Regions from separate parts of the Streptomyces sp. NPDC001663 genome, predicted to be linked through region 2. Evidence: riboswitches for the same ligand, from Rfam matches in the RefSeq annotation. Region 2 holds a riboswitch; the other holds the start of a gene.
The links. Region 2 has a riboswitch for cyclic di-AMP ahead of ACFY1L_RS35750 (M23 family metallopeptidase). Riboswitches for the same ligand answer to the same signal wherever they lie in the genome.

Region 1 (4,551 bases), on a different contig from region 2:
GTAGAGCCAGAGGGTGACCTCGGCGGCCTCGCTCGCGGCGCCGCGGACGTCGAGCTGGGTGGGGTGGCGCTGCCAGAAGTCCCGCAGCCCGAAGGAGAGTCCGCCGCCCGCTCCGCCGACGTAGCCGAAGCCGCCCGCGCGCCGACCGGCGGCGGCCTGGATCCAGCCGTGGCCCGCCTTGGTGCGCTTGCGGACGACATAGCCGTCGGCGGTGGGCTGGGTGAGCGTGAAGTCGCCCCACTTCGGGATGTAGGCGAGGCGGCTCGACACCCGCGTGTCCCAGGTGGACGTGTCCGGCAGCTTCTCGCCGGCGATCTGGGCATCGCGGACCGCCCGGCCCGGGTCGCGGCGCAGACCGGTGATGCCCTGGACGGCCTCGCCGAACAGGCCGCCGCCCGAGTCGGCGAACCGTATGTGCCGGTCGTACGGCTGGTCGGAGAGCGGCACCGTGAAGCGGATGCCGAGGCCGCGCAGGAAGTCGCCCTCGTCGGAGCCGGGCTTCTGCTCGCCGTCCCAGACGAAGGTGTGCACCAGACGGAAGGCCTCGGCGCCGGCGAAGAAGACGAAACGCAGCGTGTACGGCAGCCAGGTGCGCCCCCCGCGGCGGTGCCGGCCCTCGACGCGGACCACGGCCCGCACCGGGCCGTCCTGCTCCACCTCGACCTTCTCGACACGACCGGCGAACTGCTCGACGTCCGCGCCTTCGCGCACGGACTCCTGCCGTACGGCGACCAGTTGACCGGCCCGCGCGATTTCGACGGTCCCGCGTCGGACACTGCGGACGACCGTGTCGGAGCCCTTCGCGCCGAAGACGGCGGTGATGACGCCGGTGGACACCTCGACGCGTCCGGCGGAGCGGGTGACGGTGACCTTCCGCGCGGGCGTGGCGGGAGTTCCGGCCGTGAGCCGGTACGCCGACGCCTTCGGAGCGTCCGGCGCGATCGCGTGCGCGGTCCACTTGACCGAGCCGTCGGGCCAGTAGCCGGTGATCCAGGTCTGTACGGGGACGTCCGCGCCGTCCGCGCTCGCGAGCCGGAACCTCTGCTCCGGCCGGTGGGCGCCGCGCGCCCAGGGCACGCCCCAGGTGGCACCGGCGTGGACGTCCGGGGCCTGGCCCTCCAGCCAGTGGAGTTCGGCGTCGTAGCCGTCCGCCGCGGCGGCGGTGCGGGCCCAGGAGAACTGGGCGGCGGCGGCCGCGGCTGCGGCGCCCTTGATGACGGTGCGTCGGTCGACGCCGGGCACGGGGACCTCCGTAGGCCTCGAAAGGCGTTAGAAAGCGCTTGCATCGCTACGGAGATCACTGTGTCCCCACTTTCCCCTCGCTGTCGACAGCCCTGCACCACCCGCCACAAGACCGCAATGAAGCGATCATGGCGCCGCAAAGCCGAAGACACCGAAGGCCGGACCCGGGGATCGGGGTCCGGCCTTCGGCGGCGTGTCAGGCGATGGGTCGGCGGGGGGTCAGCCGACTCCGACGCCCTTCGAGCGGAGGTAGGCGACCGGGTCCACGTCGGAGCCGTAGTTCGGCGTGGTCCTGATCTCGAAGTGCAGGTGCGGGCCGGTCACGTTGCCGGTCGCTCCGGAGAGGCCGATCTGCTGGCCCTCGGTCACGGTCTGGCCTGCCGAGACGGAGAGCTGGGACAGGTGGCCGTACTGCGCGTAGTAGCCGTCGGCGAGCTTGATGACGACCTGGTTGCCGTACGCGCCGCCCCAGCCCGCGGAGACGACGGTGCCCGCGCCCACGGCCTTGAGGGAGGTGCCGGTCGGGACGACGAAGTCGACGCCCGTGTGGTACCCGCTGGACCACATGCTGCCGGCCACGTGGTAGCCCGTGCCGACGGTGGCACCGGCGACCGGGAGCGTGAACCCGTTCGCGGTGCTGGTGGTTTCGGCGGCCTGCGTGGCGGTCGTCTTCGAGGAGGAAGAGGACTTCGCCGAAGAGCCCCTCGACGCAGAGGCCTTCGACGGGGCGGAGGACGAGGACTTGGTGGTGCTCGTCGCGGCCTTCTTGCCGATCGTGAGCTTCAGACCCGGGTGGATCAGCGACGGGTCGTCGCCGACGGCCCGGCGGTTGTCCGAGTAGAGCTTCTTCCAGCCGCCGGCGACGTGCTGCTCGTCGGCGATCTTCGAGAGATAGTCACCGGCCCGGACCGAATAGGTCCGCACGCCCGCGGTCTTCTTCTCGGTCGCCTTCTTCTCGGCGGCCGGAAGGGACTGGACGGTCTTTTCCGAAACCGACTGGGAAGCGGACTGCGGGGTGGCGGCATGGGCCCCGGCGGCGCCCATGAGCGGAAGAGCAAGGGCTGCGCCACCGGTTCCGGCGACGGCGATGGAGCGAGTGAAACGCTGGGACTTCGGGCGGCGGTGCTTACCCTTCGCGGGCATGGCGAATTCCTCTCCGGCGCCTACGAGGTGAGCTGTCGGGTGCGAACTGGAGATGTCCGGCCGCGTTTTGGACGCGACTTAACCCCTAGCCGTTCCGGAGACCGGAACAGGCAGTTGTACCTGTGGGTCCCCCGCTCCTGCCGTTCACGGGTGAGTTGTGCGGGCACCGGGCGGCGGCAGGATTGGGCGTCCGTCCGGATTGGTGGCGAACGTAAGCGACCGCGACGCAAAGGGACAAGTGACGGTTCCCTGTGAATGGGATTCTGTTGATCCCTTGTGGGAATTCGCGGTTACCCAGCGTGAATTACGGGAGCATCTCCTTACCCAAACCCCCATGTAAAGCATGTGAATTACGTGAACATGACGGGCCACGCACGGTCACGGATATGACGCTCCTCACGTGACACTGCTCCACCACACCTCATTCCAGAGCGAGTTGGAACGAAGGATGATGAAGCAGAATCAACGCGCCAATTCGGACAGACGACTCAGATGCGACGCAGCCGGAAGATCGCCGCATCGAGGTCACCGCGCAATCCGGTACGAAGTCCGTGATGCAGCAATACGGCACCCCCGTGAACTTCGCCCGTTTCGAGGCATTCGTACGATGCTGCCGGATCGAGGCCGCGCAGCCGCAGCGCCGGTACGGGTTCGCCGTAGCTCTGAGCCTGGAGCCAGGCAAGGACAACCGCCTCGTCCCCGCGCACGTACTGCACCGCGCTGAGTCCACCCGTCGGGGGTCGGAGCCGATAGAGGTCGCCGTGCTGCACGAGGGGCCGGATCCCCTTGTAGAGCGTCACCCACTCCTGAGCCTCGGCAAGCTCCTCCTCAGTCCACTGAGTCAGGTCCCCGCCGACGCCGAGTACGCCCGCCATGGCGCTCACGAACCGGAAGCGCAGCGAGCTGACCCGCCCGTTGAGCTGGGTGTTCGGGCTGTCGGTGACCCAGGCGGCCATTACGCGCGCAGGGTGGATCTGGCTGAAGCCGTGCTGGATGGCGAGCCGGTCGAGCGGGTCGGTGTTGTCGGAGGTCCACACCTGGTCCGTACGGCTCATGATCCCGAGGTCGATCCGGCCGCCACCGCCCGAGCAGGACTCGAAGGCGACGTCGGGGTGGGCCGCCCGCAGCCGATCCAACAGGGCGTACAGGGCATGGACATGGTCGACCCAGAGCCGCTGCGGGTAAGGCTCGTCCGGCCAGCCCGCGTCGGTGAAGCAGCGGTTGAAGTCCCACTTCACGTAGTCGATCGGGGCGCTGGACAGGAGCGCGTCGAGTCGCTCCCACAGGTACTCCTGGACGTCCTCCCGGGCCAGGTTCAGTACGAGCTGATTGCGGAATTCCGTCCGCTTTCGTCCCGGTTGGAACTGCACCCAGTCGGGGTGTGCGCGGTAGAGGTCGCTGTCTGGGTTGATCATCTCGGGTTCGACCCAGATGCCGAACTGCATGCCGAGGGCGTGCACATAGTCCGCGAGCGGCTTGAGGCCGTTCGGGAACCGGTCCGGGTTGGGCGTCCAGTCGCCGAGTCCGGCGCGGTCGCTGACGCGCTTGCCGAACCAGCCGTCGTCGACCACGAACAGCTCGACACCGATCGCCGCGGCCCGGCGCGCAAGGGTCCCCTGCTGCTCCTCGGAGATGTCGAACTCCGTGGCCTCCCAGGAGTTGAACAGCACGGGCCGGTCCCGGTCGGCGTCCGGGATGACGTACGCGCGCTGGTACGCGTGCCAGGCGCGGCTCGCACCGCCGAAGCCGCCGTCGCTCCAGAGGCCGGCGAAGACGGGGGACGTGTACGACTCCCCCGCCTCCAGGCGCAGCAGCCCGGAGTCGTCGTAGCCGGCGCCGCCGGTGATCTGCACGCGCGCGTCCGGGAGTTGCGCCACCGCGATCCGCCAGGAACCGGACCAGCCGAGAGCACAGCCGTAGACCTCGCCGCGCTCCTCGGTCGCGTCGGTGTCGAGCGCGACCCAGGGCAAGTGCTGGTGCCCGGTGTGGCCGCGGCGGCTGCCGATGACCTTCTCACCGTAGGTGAGAGGAGAGGCGGTCAGCCGGGATTCCGCGGCCCACCGCCCGTGCAGCTGGGACAGCCGCCAGCCCTCCCGATCGGGCAGGGTCCAGGTCGCGGGGTCGGCCCGCAGCAGCTCCAGAGCGGGCCCGTCGTTGTCGAGGGTC
Region 2 (4,551 bases):
GGCTGGTCATCTGGACCCGCCAGCGCGAACTGCGCACCGTCCGCGAGGAACTGCCCGCCTACGCCGTCGCCGGCTGGCTCACCCCGGTCGAGCCCTACGCCCTCGGCTCGATGCGGGCACGCCGACTGGCCCGCCAGTACGCCGCCCAGCACTTCGGCAAGCCCGCCGCAAGGGAGGTCGCGCAGTACGAGGCGTACGCGACCTCCCTGGCGTTCCTGCGGCACCGGGGGCGCCGTGGCCGCGCCGGCGCCGACTTCGTCGTACGGGAACGGGAGTTGCTCCACGAGCTGTGGAGCCGGCGGGAACCGGCGCGGCCCGCGCTGGACTACGCGGCGCGGGTCACCGCGCCCCCGGTGCCGGTGGTGGCGCCGCCCTGGCCGATGTACGGGGTGTACGGATACCCGGCGATGCCGAATCCCGCGTACAACCCGTACCGGTCGTAGCACCCGAAAAGACAGGCGCAGCGCTCGGAAAGGACGGGCGTCAGGCCGACGCCGCGGTCAGGCGGGCGACCTCGGTCTCGGTGAGCGTCAGCTCCCCCACCCCCAGCAGTGCCGGAAGCTGCTCCACCGTGCGCGCGGAGGCGATCGGGGCGGCGACCGTCGGCTGGGCCGCGAGCCAGGCCAGGGCCACCGTCGCGACCGGGACCGCGCGGGAGCCGGCGATCTCGTCGAGGGCGGCCAGGACCTTGCGGCCGCGTTCGGTCTCCAGGTGCTTGCCGGCACCGGCCTGCGCACGGGCACCCTCGACCGTCGTACCGGGGCGGTACTTGCCGGTGAGGAAGCCCGAGGCGAGGGCGAAGTACGGAACGGCGGCCAGGCCGTACCGCGCGGCCAGGTCCTGGCGTGCGCCCTCGTACGTGTCGCGCGAGACCAGGTTGTAGTGGGGCTGGATGGCCACGTACTTGGCCAGGCCCTCGCGGTCGGAGAACTCCAGGGACTCGGCGAGCCGCTCGGCGGAGATGTTGGACACGGCGATGTGCCGCACCTTGCCCGCCCTCACCAGCTCGTCGAGCGCGCCGATGATCTCCTCGACCGGCACCTCGGGCTTGTCGAAGTGGGTGTAGTAGAGGTCGATGTGGTCGGTGTCGAGGCGGCGCAGGGAGGCGTCGGCGGCGGCCTTGATGTTGGTGGCGGTGAGGCCCGGGAAGTCGGGGTGCTGGCTGACCTTGGTCGCGATCACGACGTCGTCGCGGTTGCTGCGCGCCTTGACCCACTTGCCGATGATCGTCTCGGACTCGCCGCCCTGGTTGCCGTCGACCCACGCCGAGTAGGAGTCGGCGGTGTCGACGAAGTTGCCGCCCACGGCCGCGTAGGCGTCGAGCACGGCGAAGGAAGTGGCCTCGTCGGCCGTCCAGCCGAAGACGTTGCCGCCGAGGGAGAGCGGGAAGACCTCGAGGTCGGAGGAGCCGAGCTTGCGAAGAGAAGTCATGTACTACGTCAACGGGCGTGCCGGAACAGTCCTTCCGGCACGCCCGCAAAGATCCTGTAAACGTCAGGGGTTGAGGCCCTTGCTGCGCAGCCACGTCATCGGGTCGATGCCGGTGGACTGGCCGTTCGGGTGGACCTCGAGGTGGAGGTGCGGGCCGGTCACGTTGCCGGTGGCGCCGATGCGGCCGATGACGTCACCGGTGCTGACCTTCTGGCCGACGCTCACGCTGATCGACGACTGGTGGCAGAACCACAGCTCGGTGCCGTCGTCGAGGGTGAGGATGGTGCGGTAGCCGTACGAGCCGGCCCAGCCGGCCTCGGTGATGGTGCCGCTGTGGATGGCCTTGATGAGCGTGCCCGTGGGGGCGGCGAAGTCGAGGCCCGTGTGGTAGCCGGAGGACCACATGGAGCCGGCCTGTCCGAAGGTGCCGGTGATCGTGTACGACACGACCGGCAGCTTGAACTGCTTGGCCAGCTCGGCCAGGCGCGCGGCCTCGGCCGCCTTCTTGGCCTCCGCCTCCGCCTTCTCCTTGGCGGCCTCGGCCTTGGCCGCGGCCTCCTTCTCGGCCTTGGCGGCCGCGTCGTCGACCTGCTTGGCGAGGGCCGCCTCGGTGGCCGACTGGGCCTTGCTGTCGATCTGCACCTGCTGCGACTCGGCCTGCGCCATGATGCGGTCGCGCAGCGCCTCACCGGCACCCTTGGCGCCCTGCGCGGTGTCCGCGGAGGTCACGCCGACATCGCTGAGCGCCGTGGCGGAGCCCTTGGGGGCGTCGGCGGAGTCGCCGAACACGGAGGGCAGATCGGGCATGGAGATGGACACCGGCGGCTTGCCGGTGTTGGCGCTGGCCATGCCGCCCGCGCCGACGGCGGCTATGACACCGACGCCGAGGACAGTGGAGCTGCGGGCGAGTCCCCCGCCGCGCTGCTTCGCCACACGATGCCGGCCGCGTACCGGGCGGAGGGACTCCTCGGTGGGGTTCCACTCCTCCCACGGACCCTCGTCGGTGCGGGGGCCGGCGAAGCCGAAGGGCTCGGTGCTCGGCACGAACGGGGCTGCCGGGGCAGGCGGGTTGGACGCCACGTGGGCGTGCTCCTTTCCTTCCTTCTCGCCTACCGGGTTAGCTGACGGGTTCGGAGCAGGAAGGTCTCCTACGCGCGTATACCTGCCGTGGGTCCACGGCGGTATCAGCGCGATTCACCCCAGGGTGGTGGTTCCCCGGTTCCCTTGCGGGATTCGGCGCGTGCGCACGGAGCCGCCTCTTGTGACGGCTGGGACGACCGCGCTGCGTTATCGAACGTTAATAGACCCGGGGTGCCGATTCCAAGGTGTTCCGCTTGATCATTAACCTTTCTGGCCAGGACGTACGTGCCAGGAGCGGCGAAAATCGGGCGAGTTGGCCACACCTCAAGAACCTCACAGGTATTGACGGTATGTCAGTTGTTATGCGGAGGGCGGTCGCCCGATCACACGCGGTCACATTCGGTCAGGAGTCGGCCGTCGTACGGCGAGCAGTGCCATGTCGTCGGTCGTGCCGCCCCCGGTGTGCCGGCGCACCTCCTCCGCGAGGCGGGCGAGCAGCGCGCCGGGGTCGTGGAACACCCGGCCGGAGAGCCGGTCCGCGGGGTCGAAGAACACCCCGTGCTCGTCCCGTGCCTCGGACAGCCCGTCGGTGTACAGCAGCAGCGTGGCCCCGCCGGCGAACTCGATCTCCTCGGCGCGGTCGGGCCAGATGCCCAGATCGGCCATGCCGAGCGGCAGGGCCGGCTCGCGGGCGTGCAGGGTGTGCACGGTGCCGTCGGGGCACAGCAGCAGCGGGGGCGGGTGGCCGCGGGTGACGATCCGCAGGATGCCGTCGCCGTGCGGGAGTTCGGCGAGCACGGCGGTCGTGAACCCCTCGAACAGCTCGATCCCCTCTCGCCGCACCGCCTCGCGCGCCAGCGCCCGGTCCAGCCGCTGCGCGACCGCCTCCAGCGTGGCCTCCTGCTCGGCGGCCTCGCGGAACGCCCCGATGACGACGGCGACGGCGGCCACCGCCCCCATCCCCTTTCCCCGTACGTCGCCCACGACCAGCCGTACGCCGTGCGGGCTGTCCTGCACCGCGTACAGGTCGCCGCCGATGAAGGCGTCCTCCTGCGCCGCCTCGTAGCGTGCGGCGATGGCGAACCCCCCGATCCGCTCGGCGGGTTGGGGCAGGACGGCGCGCTGGGCGGCCTCGGCGCTCTCGCGCTGCGAGGCGAGCTGCTCGCGGCCGCGGCGGACGAGGAGGTTGATGAGGACGGCCAGCACGGCGACCGTCAGCACGGTCGCCAGCTCGGTGATCGAGTCGATGTGGAAGAGGATGCCGAGCTCGAGATGGACGGCGGCGACGACGAGGACGGACGCGATGCAAGTGAGGACGGTGCCCCGGCGCGAGTAGAGCGGGGCGGCGACCAGGGGCGCGGCGGTGAAGAGCGGGCCCGCGGTGAACTCCGACGGGGTGAGGTAGTCGTAGATCGCCCCGACGACGAGCAGCAGCGGCGGGAGCATGCGGGCGAAGGTGCGCGCGTACGAGATCGGCCCCTCCTGCTCCACGGCTCCAGGTTTCCGGGAGCGGGATCGGGGCGCGAGCCGTGAAGGCCGATCGGGGGAAACACTCAGGGCCGGAGTCCAGTGACTGGACTCCGACCCTGAGCCTTGAGTAGCGGGGACAGGATTTGAACCTGCGACCTCTGGGTTATGAGCCCAGCGAGCTACCGAGCTGCTCCACCCCGCGTCGGTGTGTCACCAGCATACGCCATCCGCGGGGCTGTCAGCACACGGGTTGTTCGCGGGCCGGTCATGCACGGTTTCCGCGGCCCGGTCATGACCTGCGGCGGCTCATGCGAGCAGGTGGCCGTTCGGTGCCTTGGCCCGCTCCTCGTGCTCCGGGAGTACGACCACCTCGACGCCCTGCGCGGCCAGCAGCCCGCTGCCGTCGGCGTCCTCGACGAACGTGTCCGGCTCCCGCCAGGCCGTGACCACACGCCGTACGCCCGCGTCGAGGATCAGCCGCGAGCACGGCTTGGGGCGTGAGGCGCGGTGGGCGCAGGGTTCCAGGCTGCTGTAGACCGTCGCCGACGCGAGCCGCGGGTCGGCGGGGTC

Region 1: it holds a riboswitch for cyclic di-AMP, as region 2 does, so the genes downstream of both, ACFY1L_RS02490 (peptidoglycan DD-metalloendopeptidase family protein) here and ACFY1L_RS35750 (M23 family metallopeptidase) in region 2, are expected to answer to the same signal.

Annotation. Positions count from the first base shown of each region.
Region 1 is NZ_JBIAUR010000001.1:513,446-517,996, forward strand. Features, by position in the region: gene ACFY1L_RS02485 (Tat pathway signal sequence domain protein) at 1-1,242, opposite strand, end outside; gene ACFY1L_RS02490 (peptidoglycan DD-metalloendopeptidase family protein) at 1,462-2,385, opposite strand; cyclic di-AMP (ydaO/yuaA leader) riboswitch at 2,390-2,568, opposite strand; gene ACFY1L_RS02495 (alpha-galactosidase) at 2,874-4,551, opposite strand, start outside.
Region 2 is NZ_JBIAUR010000012.1:349,018-353,568, reverse strand. Features, by position in the region: gene ACFY1L_RS35760 (PrsW family intramembrane metalloprotease) at 1-443, shown strand, start outside; gene ACFY1L_RS35755 (aldo/keto reductase) at 484-1,431, opposite strand; gene ACFY1L_RS35750 (M23 family metallopeptidase) at 1,495-2,511, opposite strand; cyclic di-AMP (ydaO/yuaA leader) riboswitch at 2,523-2,680, opposite strand; gene ACFY1L_RS35745 (PP2C family protein-serine/threonine phosphatase) at 2,905-4,002, opposite strand; tRNA gene ACFY1L_RS35740 (tRNA-Met) at 4,110-4,183, opposite strand; gene ACFY1L_RS35735 (dihydrofolate reductase family protein) at 4,288-4,551, opposite strand, start outside.